Regions from separate parts of the Paenibacillus sp. E222 genome, predicted to be linked through region 1. Evidence: predicted binding sites of a transcription regulator. Region 1 holds the regulator's gene; each other region holds the start of a gene.
What was found. Region 1 encodes Rex, which represses fermentation and respiration genes when NADH is low (regulators of the CRP and FNR family bind a similar motif). Its sites were predicted from a motif close to TTGTGAAATATTTCACAA; they were not measured.
Positions count from the first base shown of each region.

Region 2: adhE (bifunctional acetaldehyde-CoA/alcohol dehydrogenase) is a predicted target of Rex. The motif match lies at 1,859-1,876, and genes of this name have one in related genera.
Region 3: HW560_RS07335 (cytochrome ubiquinol oxidase subunit I) is a predicted target of Rex. The motif match lies at 2,003-2,020, and genes of this name have one in related genera.
Region 4: HW560_RS32305 (arabinan endo-1,5-alpha-L-arabinosidase AbnA) is a predicted target of Rex. The motif match lies at 2,119-2,136, and genes of this name have one in related genera.

Region 1 is NZ_CP058552.1:3,898,699-3,902,164, forward strand. Features, by position in the region: gene dinG (ATP-dependent DNA helicase DinG) at 1-1,016, shown strand, start outside; gene HW560_RS17645 (redox-sensing transcriptional repressor Rex) at 1,244-1,897, shown strand; gene HW560_RS17650 (amidohydrolase) at 1,884-3,188, shown strand; gene HW560_RS17655 (cell wall elongation regulator TseB-like domain-containing protein) at 3,230-3,466, shown strand, end outside.
Region 2 is NZ_CP058552.1:3,710,607-3,714,072, reverse strand. Features, by position in the region: gene adhE (bifunctional acetaldehyde-CoA/alcohol dehydrogenase) at 1-1,777, opposite strand, end outside; gene HW560_RS16700 (Crp/Fnr family transcriptional regulator) at 2,209-2,925, shown strand; gene HW560_RS16695 (hypothetical protein) at 3,008-3,466, opposite strand, start outside.
Region 3 is NZ_CP058552.1:1,638,328-1,641,793, reverse strand. Features, by position in the region: gene cydB (cytochrome d ubiquinol oxidase subunit II) at 1-480, opposite strand, end outside; gene HW560_RS07335 (cytochrome ubiquinol oxidase subunit I) at 464-1,879, opposite strand; gene HW560_RS07330 (hypothetical protein) at 2,309-3,466, shown strand, end outside.
Region 4 is NZ_CP058552.1:7,226,920-7,230,385, forward strand. Features, by position in the region: gene HW560_RS32300 (ABC transporter substrate-binding protein) at 1-888, opposite strand, end outside; gene HW560_RS32305 (arabinan endo-1,5-alpha-L-arabinosidase AbnA) at 1,022-1,981, opposite strand; gene HW560_RS32310 (ArsR/SmtB family transcription factor) at 2,336-3,253, shown strand; gene HW560_RS32315 (SRPBCC domain-containing protein) at 3,334-3,466, opposite strand, start outside.

The sequences.
Region 1 (3,466 bases):
CCGATAGTCTGATTACGGATATCTCAGGTCTGCTGAAGGATTTGGCAACGATCAAGGATAACCTGCGTTTCTTCATGCGGATGGATGATGCCAACACCGTGTACTGGATGGAGGCCAGCGGCCAGTTCCGCAGCAAATCACTGCAGCTCTATGCTGTTCCTGTCGATGTCAGTGCCCAATTGAAGGATATGTTCTTTGATAAAAAGAAAAGCGTTGTGCTTACATCGGCTACGCTCTCCGTTGACAAGTCATTTCAATTCATGATCGAACAGTTGGGCTTGCAGGAAGCTGCCGAAAATAACCGTCTGTTGACGTCCATGCTGCCGTCACCGTTCAATTATCGCGATCAGGCTCTGCTCGTCATTCCGCGTGATTTCCCAAGCGTGAAGGGCAGTGTAGGCGATGCCCACTTTGTGGATATGCTCGTACACTCGCTCGCGGAAACGGCTATTGCGACTCGTGGACGCATGATGGTGTTGTTCACCTCCTACCGCATGCTGCGCCAGGTCTATGACCCGCTCAAAGAGGCTTTGTCAGGCAATGAAATATCTTTGCTGGGGCAAGGGGTGGACAGCGGCAGCCGTTCCAAGCTTACACGCCGCTTCCAAGATGCGAAAGCAACGGTGCTTCTTGGCACAAGCAGCTTCTGGGAAGGGGTGGACATTCCAGGAGAGGCTCTGACCTGTCTTGCGATTGTCAGACTGCCATTCCAGCCACCGAATCATCCATTGGTCGAAGCGAAGAGCGAGCTTTTGCAGCAGCAGAAGAAAAACCCGTTTATGAAGCTGTCCGTACCACAAGCTGTCATCCGCTTCAAACAGGGATTTGGCAGACTGGTTCGTACAGGCAAAGACAGAGGCATTGTAATTGTATACGATACACGCGTTATTGAAGCGTATTATGGCAAGTACTTTTTATACTCATTACCTGGTCCCAAAATGGAGCACATGCTCACTGAGCAGATGGTTCCACGCATTTCGGAATGGCTCGAGAGACCCACTGAAGAGCAACAATAACAGATACGCTTTGTAGCTTCCATTATTGCATGACGCCACTGATTGGCTGTAAAATTGAGTAATATCATGTATTCGTTTCATGGATATGCGAGTAAGGCGAATAAAGCAATTATCCATTATATAACAAGGAGCATCCTGTTTAATTCAGAAATCATGTTGCATCGTTTTAGACAGGGTGCTCATCTTTTCATCTATCTATCGTGGCTTTGGTAAGGGGGAGCAATTGAATGAAATCAGATAAAATTTCGGAAGCCGTGGTGCGCAGATTGCCTGTTTACTTGCGTTATTTGAATGAACTGCATCAGCGCGAAGTCAATACGGTTTCTTCACAAGAACTTGGACTGAGGTTGGATTTGAATCCGGCCCAGATTCGTAAAGACTTGGCTTACTTCGGTGACTTTGGTCGTAAAGGAATCGGGTATGACGTTTCATATCTCATCGAGAAAATTCGCCATATTTTAAAAATAGACCAGCAGATCAATGTGGCTCTTGTCGGAGCTGGTAATTTGGGACATGCCTTGTCCAATTACAATGCTTACCTCAAAGACAACATGAAGATTGTCGCTGTATTTGATGCCTATGGTCCGAAGATTGGGAGTCAAATCAACAGTTTGACGGTGCAGCCGATGAATGAATTAACGGATTCGGTCAAAAAGGATAACATACGCATCGGTATCATCACGGTTCCGGATACGGAAGCCCAAAATGTTGCGGATCAGCTGATTGAGTCAGGAATTGAAGCAATTCTTAACTTTGCGCCAACCATCCTGAAGACCCCGCCGCATATTCGCATTCACCATGCCGATTTTACGACGGATTTGCTTAGTCTGGCTTATTACTTGGAGAATGGAAAGGACGACGAGGAAGATGACGACAAATAGATGGGTAATTCACAACGGCAAATTTGCCGTGAGTGAAGGCGCGAATTGGAACGTGGTTCAAGGCTTTATGGTTGTAGAGAATGACAAGATTGTGCATATTGGTGAGACATTGCCGGAAGGAGACGAAAGTCTGACAAAGGTGGACGGAAAAGGACTGTTCTTCTTGCCGGGTCTGATCAATACGCATGGTCATGCGGCCATGTCGCTTCTGAGAGGCCATGGAGACGATCTGGCGTTACAAGTATGGTTGCAGGAGAAAATGTGGCCCATGGAAGCCAAAATGACGTCTGAAGACGTTTATTGGGGTACATCCCTATCCGTGCTTGAAATGTTGAAAGGTGGAACAACAGCTTTCCTGGATATGTATGATCATATGGATCAGGTTGCGAAAGTGGTGGAACAATCCGGCGTTCGGGCTGCTCTGGCACGTGGGGTCATCGGACTTTGCTCAGAAGAAGAACAACTGCGCAAGCTGGAAGAGTCCGCCGCATTTGCTCGTCAATGGAATGGACAAGCAGACGGAAGAATTACAACCGTAATCTCTCCACACGCACCTTACACTTGCCCTCCGGATTACATAGAGAAGCTGGTACAGGTTGCTCATGACCTGAATCTGCCTTTGCATACGCATATGTCTGAAACGCTTCGCGAAGTGGAGCAGAACGTGGCTGATTACGGACTGCGTCCGGTTGCCCATCTGGAGAAACTAGGATTTTTCTCCCGTCCATCTCTGGTTGCACATGCGGTACATCTGAATGATGAAGAGATCGAGATTCTCGCAAAGCATGATGTAGCAGTGTCCCACAATCCAGGCAGTAACCTGAAATTGGCTTCGGGTGTTGCACGTGTGCCTGATCTGTTGAAAGCTGGCGTAACCGTGTCCCTGGGAACAGACGGACCAGCAAGTAACAACAATCTTGACATGTTTGAAGAAATGAGACTGGCTGCCTTGATTCACAAAGGGGTGTCCGGTGACCCTACTGCAGTGCCGGCAGGGGAAGCACTTCTGCTTGGAACTTCATATGGGGCCAAATCTATATTCCTGAACAATACAGGCGCTCTGCAAGTTGGCATGAAGGCTGACTTCATCGCGTTGAACATCGAGCAGGCCCATTTCTATCCGCATACGGACCTGATTTCCCATACGGTCTACTCGGCTTCAGCCAAAGATGTGGAGCATGTGTGGGTGGATGGTAATCAGGTGGTTAAACATGGCGAATGTCTTACGATGGATGAAGAGCGCATTCTGCGTGAGTCTCAACTGGCATTTGACAGTTTGCTGGCCCGTTAATTACAAGGACAGCAGCGTCATAGGGAAAGGAAGTTCGGCTTTTGAAGAAAAAAAAGAAGTGGATATGGATTTCGCTGCTGCTCCTGGTTCTGATTCTGTTTGGACTTCAGCGTTATTATGTCTATGTTACCCAGGATCAGCGCAAGGAAGAGGCGTTGGCCATACAGGCGGCTCAGAAACAGCTGGGGATTACGTCCCACGAAGAGCTGCGTAAGTATGTCTGGGGACAGAAAGACGGCGGAGACAACATATACTGGACCCTGATCGGCAAAAATAAG
Region 2 (3,466 bases), 190 kb from region 1:
GACGTGGATATTTGTAAATCCGTTTGCGGATATCCATGAATTTTTGCTTCAAATCGTTGAAATCTGTGTCAGGATATTCATAGAACAGCCACATCGCTTTGGCAGCATCCATCGGTGATCCCCCGCCGAGTGCGATAATGCAGTCTGGCTGGAAGCGGCGCATCATTTCCGTACCGCGGTCTACCGTTGTTGTGGACGGATCGGGTTCGACATCAGAGAACACTTCAATCGCTACCGGCATTTGACGTTGACGCAGATAGTGCTCCACTTTTTCTACATAGCCGAGTTTGACCATCATCGCATCCGTAATAATGGCTACGCGTGTGATGTCCGGCATTTTGGCAAGATACTGTGTTGCACCTTTTTCGAAGTAGACTTTATTCGGCACTTTGAACCACTGCATATTCACGGTACGGCGAGCCACCCTTTTCACGTTGATTAAGTTCACAGCGGTTACGTTGGAAGAAGTCGAGTTACGTCCATACGATCCGCAGCCCAATGTCAGTGACGGCATGTTGGTGTTGTAGATGTCACCGATGGCGCCGTGTGTGGATGGAGAATTGACGATAATCCGGCCGGTTTGCAGGCGATCTGCGAATTTGCCAATGACTTCTTCGTTCGTCGAATGAATAACGGAGGAGTGACCCATGCCGCCAAAAGCAACCACTTCCGCTGCGCGCTCAATCCCTTCAGCTGCCGTTTTCACTTTGTAGCAAGCCAGTACTGGACTTAGTTTCTCAGCCGACAATGGGAACTTCGTGCCTACCCCTTCTATCTCGGCTACGAGAATTTTGGTGCCAGCAGGGACCTCGATACCGCACATTTGCGCAATACTGACTGCAGATTGACCAACAATCGCCGGGTTCACCGCACATTTCTCAGCATTAATCGCACCTGCGGTCAATTTTGCGGCCTCATCCTTGTTCACGAAGTAACAGCCGTTCGCGATCATTTTCTTTTTCACCTGATCGAAGATCGGTTCTTCGATAATGACTGCTTGCTCGGAGGCACAGATCATGCCGTTATCGAACGATTTGGACAAAATCAAATCCGTTACCGCTTGATTGATATCTGCGCTTTTCTCAATAAAGCAAGGTACGTTCCCTGGCCCTACGCCCAGTGCCGGTTTACCACAGCTGTATGCCGCCCGCACCATGCCTGATCCGCCTGTTGCCAGAATGAGCGCCACATCGTTATGATTCATCAGCGCGTTTGTGCGATCCATGGAAGGATCATCAATCCACTGGATACAATCCGCTGGAGCACCATGCTTCACCGCAGCATCAAGCAGGATTTTGGCAGCTTCCCGGCTACAGTTCTGTGCAGATGGGTGGAAACCGAAGATGATCGGGTTACGCGTTTTGATGGAAATCAGTGCTTTGAACATCGTGGTGGATGTTGGATTGGTTACCGGGGTAATCCCCATGATGATACCGACAGGCTCCGCAATTTTCTGGAAGCTTTCGTATTCGTTATCTTCAATAACCCCTACTGTTTTGTCATATTTGATGCTATGATACACATATTCGGTTGCAAATATATTTTTGGTGATTTTATCCTCATACACACCCCGGCCTGTTTCTTCCACGGCCATCTTGGCGAGCATCATATGTTTGTCCAGACCTGCCAGCGCCATCGCTTGCACGATGCGGTCAATCTGTTTCTGATCCATGGACATGAATGCTGCATGTGCTTTATTCGCTTTGTCAATTAACGTTTGAATATACTGACCTGCTGTCGGTTCTTTTACTGGGGCGACTTCGTTCTTTACAGCCATCTCCCTCATCCTCCTAAAGGTTTCGTATTGGTTTGTCTCTCTTCTTTACATTCACATCGTATCATGGGGAAAGAGTTAATTATGTGATTTTTTTCACAAAGTATAACAAATTTAATTTAAGTTTTTTACTGTCTTTCACTTAGCCATTTACACTTCCTATTTAAACTATAGGGCTGTCAGATTCATCCTCCCCTTCCGAAAGTGAATTTAATCACAATGTTTGAAATTTCGCCATTTTTGCCCCCTTTCCATGCCCCTCAAACAGCAAGATAAGGTATATACTGAACTTAAAAATTGAACCACCGCAATTTGTACCGTCCTTCCCGGCCGAGAGATGACCCTGATCAGGACGGCAACGGTTTGCGGCGAACCACGGGGGCCAGTCCAAGCTGCAGAAGGCCGCCCGATGGACACAAAGGGGAGATAGACTTATGAGAGAACAACTGAGTGTACTGGAAAAACGCGGAAATACCAACTGTTTCTCGGAAGCGAATTTCAACCATCTGCTCGTAACGATGAAGGACAGAACCTATCCGGAAGGCACCCATCTGTATTGGGAAGGAGATGTCTCTGACAAACTTTATTATATGAAACGGGGCCGTGCTCAGATCACCAAATCCACGGATGAAGGCAAAGAACTGATTATGTACATGTATCAATCCGGAGATATGATTGGGCAGGCTGATCCGTTCTTCGGATCGAAACACAGCTTTTCGGCGGAAGTACTGGAGGACAGTGAGATCGGTGTACTGGAGCATAAAGACCTGGAGATGCTGATCTGCCAGCATTGTGACTTTGCGATAGACTTTATGAAATGGATGGGTATTCATCACCGGTTAACCCAAACCAAATTCCGTGATCTGATGTTATATGGCAAACCGGGCGCTCTCTGCTCCACGCTAATTCGATTGTCCAATTCCTATGGCGAGCCTCATGGAGAGCATGTCATGATTCATAAAAAAATAACACACACAGATCTGTCCAATATGATTGGAGCAACCCGTGAAAGTGTCAACCGTATGTTAAGCGATCTGCGTAAAAAAGACGCCATAGAATACGACAACGGCATGATTGTCATCAAGGATCTGCACATGCTCCAGGGCATCTGTCACTGTGAACTGTGTCCTAACGAGATTTGCCGAATCTGACGCTTTCCCCGTCTGATATTCACCTGATATGCAGATAAAAAAAAGCCCTTCTTCCGAGACGAAGATTGGGCTTTTGTTATGCTTAAGATACAGTAGTCAACTCCAGCTTTACTGCATCACGAGGATTCAACTTCATGTCCAAACCGTTTTCCATCAGTTCCTTGTCATTCACCATGATCATCCAGCGTTGGTTCATCCGGGGAGTCACATTTTCGACTGAAACGACAAATTTGTTGTTCTCCGACATTCTCACAATGCCACTGGACTTTAATACATCACGCACCGTACATTCCTGAACATACACCCCGGCATATTGACGATTGAGATTCGGCATAATATTTCCACCGCTCACCTTGAGCAATGTTGTTTGATAAACAACATCGTCTCCCCCACTGTCAGCGGCTTTTACATATATGATCACTTCATCTTTGACATGAAGCTCCATATCCCAATTTTCCGGGTCAATATCCTTGCCATTCAGTTTGACTGCCCAGCTAAGTGAGGAGTCCAGCGAAACTTCCCCTACGGATTGGATCCGCTT
Region 3 (3,466 bases), 2.3 Mb from region 1:
CGGATTGACGATGTCCAGGAAGCCGGGACGAAGCTGCATCTGCGCATCAATAGGCAGGCCTTTCATCAAGGTAGCGAAAACAACGCCGAACAAGAATGGTAGTAACGCACTGGAGACTATAATGATGATGTCCCATGTTTTGCGCCAGCGTTCATGTCTCATTTTGCTGCGGAATTCAAAGGCAACTCCGCGTCCGATCAAGGCCAGCAGCACGACGACCAGCGGCAGATAAAACCCGCTAAACAGCGTGGCATACCAGTGCGGGAAGGCTGCAAACATTGCACCCCCTGCCGTAATCAGCCATACTTCATTGCCATCCCAGAACGGACCGATCGAGTTGATCAGGGTACGACGTTCACGATCCGTTTTGCCAATCATTGCAGTAGACATGCCCACACCAAAATCAAAACCTTCCAGAAAGAAAAAACCAACAAACAAGACGGCAATCAGCAAAAACCACAACTCACTTAGTGACAACAGAATAACCCCCATCCACGCCGAACGGATCGGCCGATTCATCATGCTCCTCCGGCTTTTCGACTGCATATGGCCCTGCCTTGATTTCACGAACGAACAGGTAGACCATCACAATGCCGAGAACCGTATACGCTGCTGTAAAAGCAATGGTGGAGAACAAAATCTGGCCTGCGCTTACGTTCGGGGATACCCCGGCTGAAGTTGTCATATAACCAAATACCGTCCACGGCTGCCTTCCCACCTCTGTCATAATCCAGCCCGACGTATTAGCGATAAACGGAAGGGAAATGGCAAACACCATCAGACGCATAAACCACTTGCCTGCTCCCTCCAATTTGCGGCGCATCGCCAGGAATGTACCGTATATCGCTAGCAAAATCATCAATCCGCCCGCAGCAATCATAATGCGGAAGCTCCAGAACGTCGTCCGTACTGGTGGAATATAGTCCCCTGGTCCATACGTTTGCTCATACTCCGCTTGCAGCTCCTTCATGCCTTTGACACTGCCAGAGAACTTGCTATAGGACAGATAACTGAGCAATCCAGGGATTTTGATTTCTCTGGAATTCTCCTGTTTGTTCGGGTCGATAAAGGCTACCACGGTCCATGGTGCAGGGTCTTCCGTCGTCGTCCATGTTCCTTCACTGGCTGCCATTTTCATTGGCTGCGTCTCCACTAGATATTGCGCCTGGAAGTGACCCGAGAAGGCAACCCCCAGCGAGGAAACCAGGCCAATAATGATGGCAATGTTGAACGATTTGCGGAATATTTCCACATCCTGCTTCTTCATCAACTTGTAGGCACTAATCCCGGTTACGACGAATGCACCTGTCATCAGGGCACCAAAAATCGTATGCGGGAACTCTACCAGCAGTTGACCATTCGTAATCAGTGCAAAGAAATCATTCATCTCGGCGCGGCCATTATTAATCTCGAAGCCAACCGGATGCTGCATGAATGAATTGGCTGCCAGAATCCAGAGCGCAGACAGGAATGTGCCGACAAATACCAGCCAGATACAAGCTAGGTGCACTTTTTTGGACAAACGATCCCATCCGAAAATCCAGAGTCCAATAAAGGTAGACTCCATAAAAAACGCCAATAAGGCTTCCACAGCCAGTGGCGCACCAAATACATCCCCGACAAAACGGGAGTACTCCGACCAGTTCATGCCGAACTGGAATTCTTGCAGAATGCCTGTGACTACACCAACGGCGAAGTTAATCAGGAACAGTTTGCCCCAGAATTTGGCCATCGTTTTGTAAACTTCCTTACCCTTCACTACGTACAACGTCTCCATAATCGCTACCAGCAGCACAAGACCGATGGACAGCGGCACAAAAAAGAAATGGAAAATCGTTGTGAGCGCATATTGGATACGCGATAACATAATCGGATCCATACCGTTACCCCTTCTTTCTGTTCATATCGCAGTTTTCGTATTTGGCATTGAAGCCCCTTCTTCCGTTTCTGTCAGCCAAACACGTATTGATGAACGTATTGTGCCAGATAGACTATTTTATACATGTGACAATTATCACAAACCCTGCCATGACAGCAAAAAAAAGTGACGATGGTCACACAATAGAAAAAATTAAACCTAATCTTTGGGCTTGCCAGCTTCGTCTATTCACGGAAGATGCTCATGTTTGGGACGGAACGCCCATATGTTAGTGTCAGGCATAAAATACGCTGGCCAAAATGGGCATTACATATTGAATCAATCGATTCATTGATATCATTCAAAGCAGCGCCAATCCGATATTCATCAGATAGTGCTGCTTCAATCCATGAACGGACAAAAATGCAAATCAAGTGAGGTGATTCATCGATGGAAGAGCTGTCTCCGATCCCGGACCCGGAGCCTCATCAAGGGGTAGATGCAGAACAGCCAAGTACGGACCTGCCTGCCTTTCGTTATATTCTTTTTCCCCGGAAGGGAGGATGGTCTGCTTTTCCTTATCCAGACATCGCTGCTCTGATGGTTGCGGAAGGACCTGTCTACTATGTCAGCAGTCTGGAGCGCTCCGAGGAAATGCCTGCGAATATCACCGTCATCACGCTTCCCGAAGCAGAACAATTGCTGCAGGAGCCCCATACGGTTGCTGTGGTTGCTCATCCCTACTGGCTTACCGCCACAGCCTCGCTCCATCCGGAGCTCTGTATTGTACTTCTTCCCGAGCCGGTTGGTGAAGAAGCCGAGTCCCCCTTATGGGAGAGCTGTATTTCAAGACTGGTCGGTATCGCCGATCTGGTGGGCACTACTTCAGAAACACGCTACATGAAGCTGGTATTCCAGGGTGTACGTGCCATCTGGCTGAATGGAGAGGATTCCTCCCCTGCTGGCGTCATGCAAAAGGATAACCTCGAAGTCCCTCTCCGGGACTATGAACTGCTATTCCTGCATGCGCTGCGACAGACCCTCTCGGGTGTTCAGGATACGGTCACCCAGCTGCAATGCAGTGTGCGGGCCGACTTCTATCGTCAGCTTCGGTCCAAAGCTGGAGCGCATGAGACGATTTCCTTTTTGCTGGCAGCCTATGAATATGTGCTAGAGGATTCCAGAGCGGCCGCTTCACTCAAGGAGGCCTTCTCCCACGCGGTATTAAACGGGCGCAATGATTGTGTAAGCTCCCACTATCGATTCCTCTCCGCGATTCATGCAAGGGCCGGGGAAATCGAGAACGCGCTGCAGGTGTATGGAATCAGCGCAGGTAACGAGCAGGAACGGCACCATTATGAACAACTCTGTCGCTGGCTGGAGGCCGGGGAGGAACAGCTTGTCCGGGCAGAACTGCTGCGTCTGAATGATGATTATGGAAACGCATTGCGCATTCTGGATGAACTCGGAGGCGAAACGGCACGGCATTGGAAATTTCGTATCTTTCAGGAGACTGGACGTGTGGAAGATGCATTAGATTTGGTGCATGCAGTGGATATTCAGGATAGCCCCAGCCGACAGGATTATCGGCAATTATCAGGTCTAGCT
Region 4 (3,466 bases), 3.3 Mb from region 1:
GAAAGGCAGTTTCTCGAATGTACTCATATCCCATGGACCTACAGGGAAGAAAGCCATTTCCCCTTTCATCCAGCGTTGGTACGTATCCAATGTTTGCGCTTCCTCAATGGAAGGCGTGATTTTGTATTTGTTTTGCATGTCCGCAAAGAATTGCAGTGCTTCCGCGAATTTCGGATCATCAATGGTCACTTTTGTTTTCGTTTCATCCAGCCAGTCGGCGCCATTGCTCCATACAAAAGCTTGCAAGGCCCACTGTACGTTAAAGCCTGTACCAAATACGTCCGGTTTGCCGTCTCCATTCGTATCCTTGGTCGCTTGCTGGTTTACCTTAATGAACTCATCCCATGTATATGGCTTGTCCTTGTCAGGGAATGGAATGCCTTCTTTTTCAAATAAAGTTTTGTTATAACCGAGTGCAAACGGACCCAGATCTTTCGGCATGCCGTAGAGATCGCCCTGACCTGCCATTTTGCCATCATAGCGATACAGATCCACACCATATTTCCAGATGTTATCGAGATCTACATCCGCATTATTTTCAACGTAAGGTGTCAGATTCATCAACACATTGCTGTTCACATAGGCTTTCACATCGCCAGGGTTAAAATAGAATACGTCTGGCAAGCTGTTGCCTGTAATAGCAGCTCTCAATTTGGTTGCGTACTGATCCGCAGCTGTTACGATAATTTTGACTTTGACACCTGGATGCTCTTCTTCGAATTTCTTAACAACGGCTTGATATGCCTTCTGTTCATCTGTTCCGCCCCGGAACATAAACGTCAGTTCCTTGTCCCCGCTTGAACCGCTGCTGCCACCGCAGCCTGCAAACACGATTGCGCTTACAAGCATAAGAAGCATTATCGTAACCAAACTCTTTTTCTTTACCATCTGAACCCCTCCTGATCTGGATTTGTAACCGTATTCAAGTAGCTGGAAATAAGATTTCTGTTGTTAAATTTATCAAACCCAGATCACTTTAGTCAATACTTTATTAAAACATTTTATATTTATTTAAAATAAATTAGTATGTTGGCCATCCGCTGGAATCCCATAGCAAGTCGTTGATTAGCAATTTTGGATTGCCATTATCATCAGCATCATAGGCGTGGCGCGCAATCACATTACCGTTATACACATCCTGACCACCGGGTCCCTTCCACTTGACGTTCCCCGAGTCCAATATCGTTCCGCCGCCATTCAACATGCTCATACCGTTTTTGTCCACATAAGGACCTGTAATACTCGTTGAACGTCCATAGACCATTTTGTACGTGCTATTTACGCCCTGGCAGCAAGAATCAATCGAGGCAAACAAGTAATAATAGCCATTCCGATACACAATACTTGGAGCTTCAATGGCACCACCATTATTCGGACGCGCCGCAATGGAGGATATGCTTCCGGTCGGTTTCATTGTGTTTTTGTCGAGTTTCACAATCTTCAGACCGCTCCAGAAAGAACCGAAAGCTAGCCACGGGTTGCCTGAAGCATCGATGACCAGATTCGGATCAATAGCGTTATAATTGTTGGCGGTTGTGGTTTGAAGCACTAATCCCTCATCCTTCCACTGACCTGCTCCAATGCTGGTTGCAGACGCAAGCCCGATCGCAGATCTGTTGGAGCCAAAGGTAGAGATGGAATAATACAGCCACACTTTTCCGTTGTACTGCTCAACGTCAGGTGCCCATACATCCAGACCGCTCTGTCCCGGAACGGCAGAGGCCCACCAGGATGGCTTACTCAGGAAAATCTGTGGAACCCGATACCATGATGACCCGTTATCCGATTTCAGTACCTGAATACCAGGACCTGTTGAGAAGGTATACCATGAGTTTCCTTCTTTGATGATGGATGGATCGTGGACGGCAATATCTCCGCTCAGATTCCAAAATGCCGCGAATGCCCGGGACTGACCCGCCAATAGCAAAACAAGTACAAGTAGTGCAGGCAATGCCCAACGCTTCTTCCTGAATCTTGTCATTCCTTTGAACTTTTCCAAATCGAATTCCACCTCTCCTGATCAAATAGTTAATTTGGTTCATGAAGTATTAAATCAATTTAGGTATACTAGGATTATAAAAGCGGTTACATCACATTTCAATGGTATATTTCAAATATATATGAAATGATTCAAGTTATTTTTTAAAGTAAATATTCAACATTTTATGAATATTACGCTCATTTATGCTATGTATACACGGGATTTGGCTTCCTTTTCTCTGCCCTTCCCTTCCATCGGGTAATCATTTATAATTATCTAAAACAAACCATATAAATGTACAGAAGCCTGGAACTCAGAAGGGCTTTGTTCAGAACGTGGAAAGGAAAACCACCTATGATTTATATTAAAGATCTGATGTCTGGCGTTAATATTTTCAAAGCACTCAGTTCCGAAATCCGGATTCAGATTATTGAGTTGCTTGCCAAGAACCAGAGTCTTAACCTCAATGATCTCGCAACCAAACTGGGGCTCAGCAATGGCGCCATTACAATGCATATTAAGAAATTGGAAGAAAGCGGCCTGATTGAGATCAACACTGCGGTTGGCAAACATGGAATTCAGAAGATTTGTTATCTCAATGAGGAAAAACTAATGGTCGACCTGCGTTCACAGGAGATTTTTAACCGATACGAGGTTGAAATTCAGGTAGGTCATTATAGCGATTATCAGGCAGCTCCTACATGTGGTCTCGCCACCCGAGACAGCATCGTCGGTGAGTTCGATGATCCGCGCTACTTTGCTGACCCACTCCGTATTGATGCAGAGATGATTTGGCTGGCCGAAGGTTATCTGGAGTATCGTATTCCCAACTACCTTAAGCCTAATCAGACGTTCAGCGAAATCCAGTTATCCATGGAATTGGGTTCAGAAGCGCCAGGTTTTTGCGATAATTACCCTTCGGATATTTTTTTCTACGTCAACGGCATCGAGATTGGCTGTTGGACGAGTCCAGGCGATTTTGGCAATACCCGGGGTACGTTCAATCCAGACTGGTGGCCGCCGCATCTGAATCAATACGGGATGCTGAAGCTGATCCGCATCACTCAAGAGGGCAGCTATATTGATGGATGCCGCATCTCCGATGTTACTCTGGACCAGATTGGCCTTGATTACAAAAGCGATATCCACTTTCGGATTGCAGTAACGGACGAACCCGTGAATAAACGGGGATTGACGATCTTTGGCAAAAATTTCGGCAATTACGGGCAGAACCTGCTTGCGCGTGTACTTTATAATGTGCAAGAGGAATAGTTGAGTATAAACTGCGTTACACCTCAAAAATCAACAAACAGCCGCCCAGTTAAAAAACGGACGGCTGTTTTCATTTTCTGTTACTTCACTTCGTTCAGACGTTCCGCCAAACGGTCCCAGGTTTCCGTAATTCCCTGCAACATCCCCATATCCATGACGGTTTGCAATGCCTCTGCGGATACATACTCTGATCGATTAACGATCTTTGTCTTG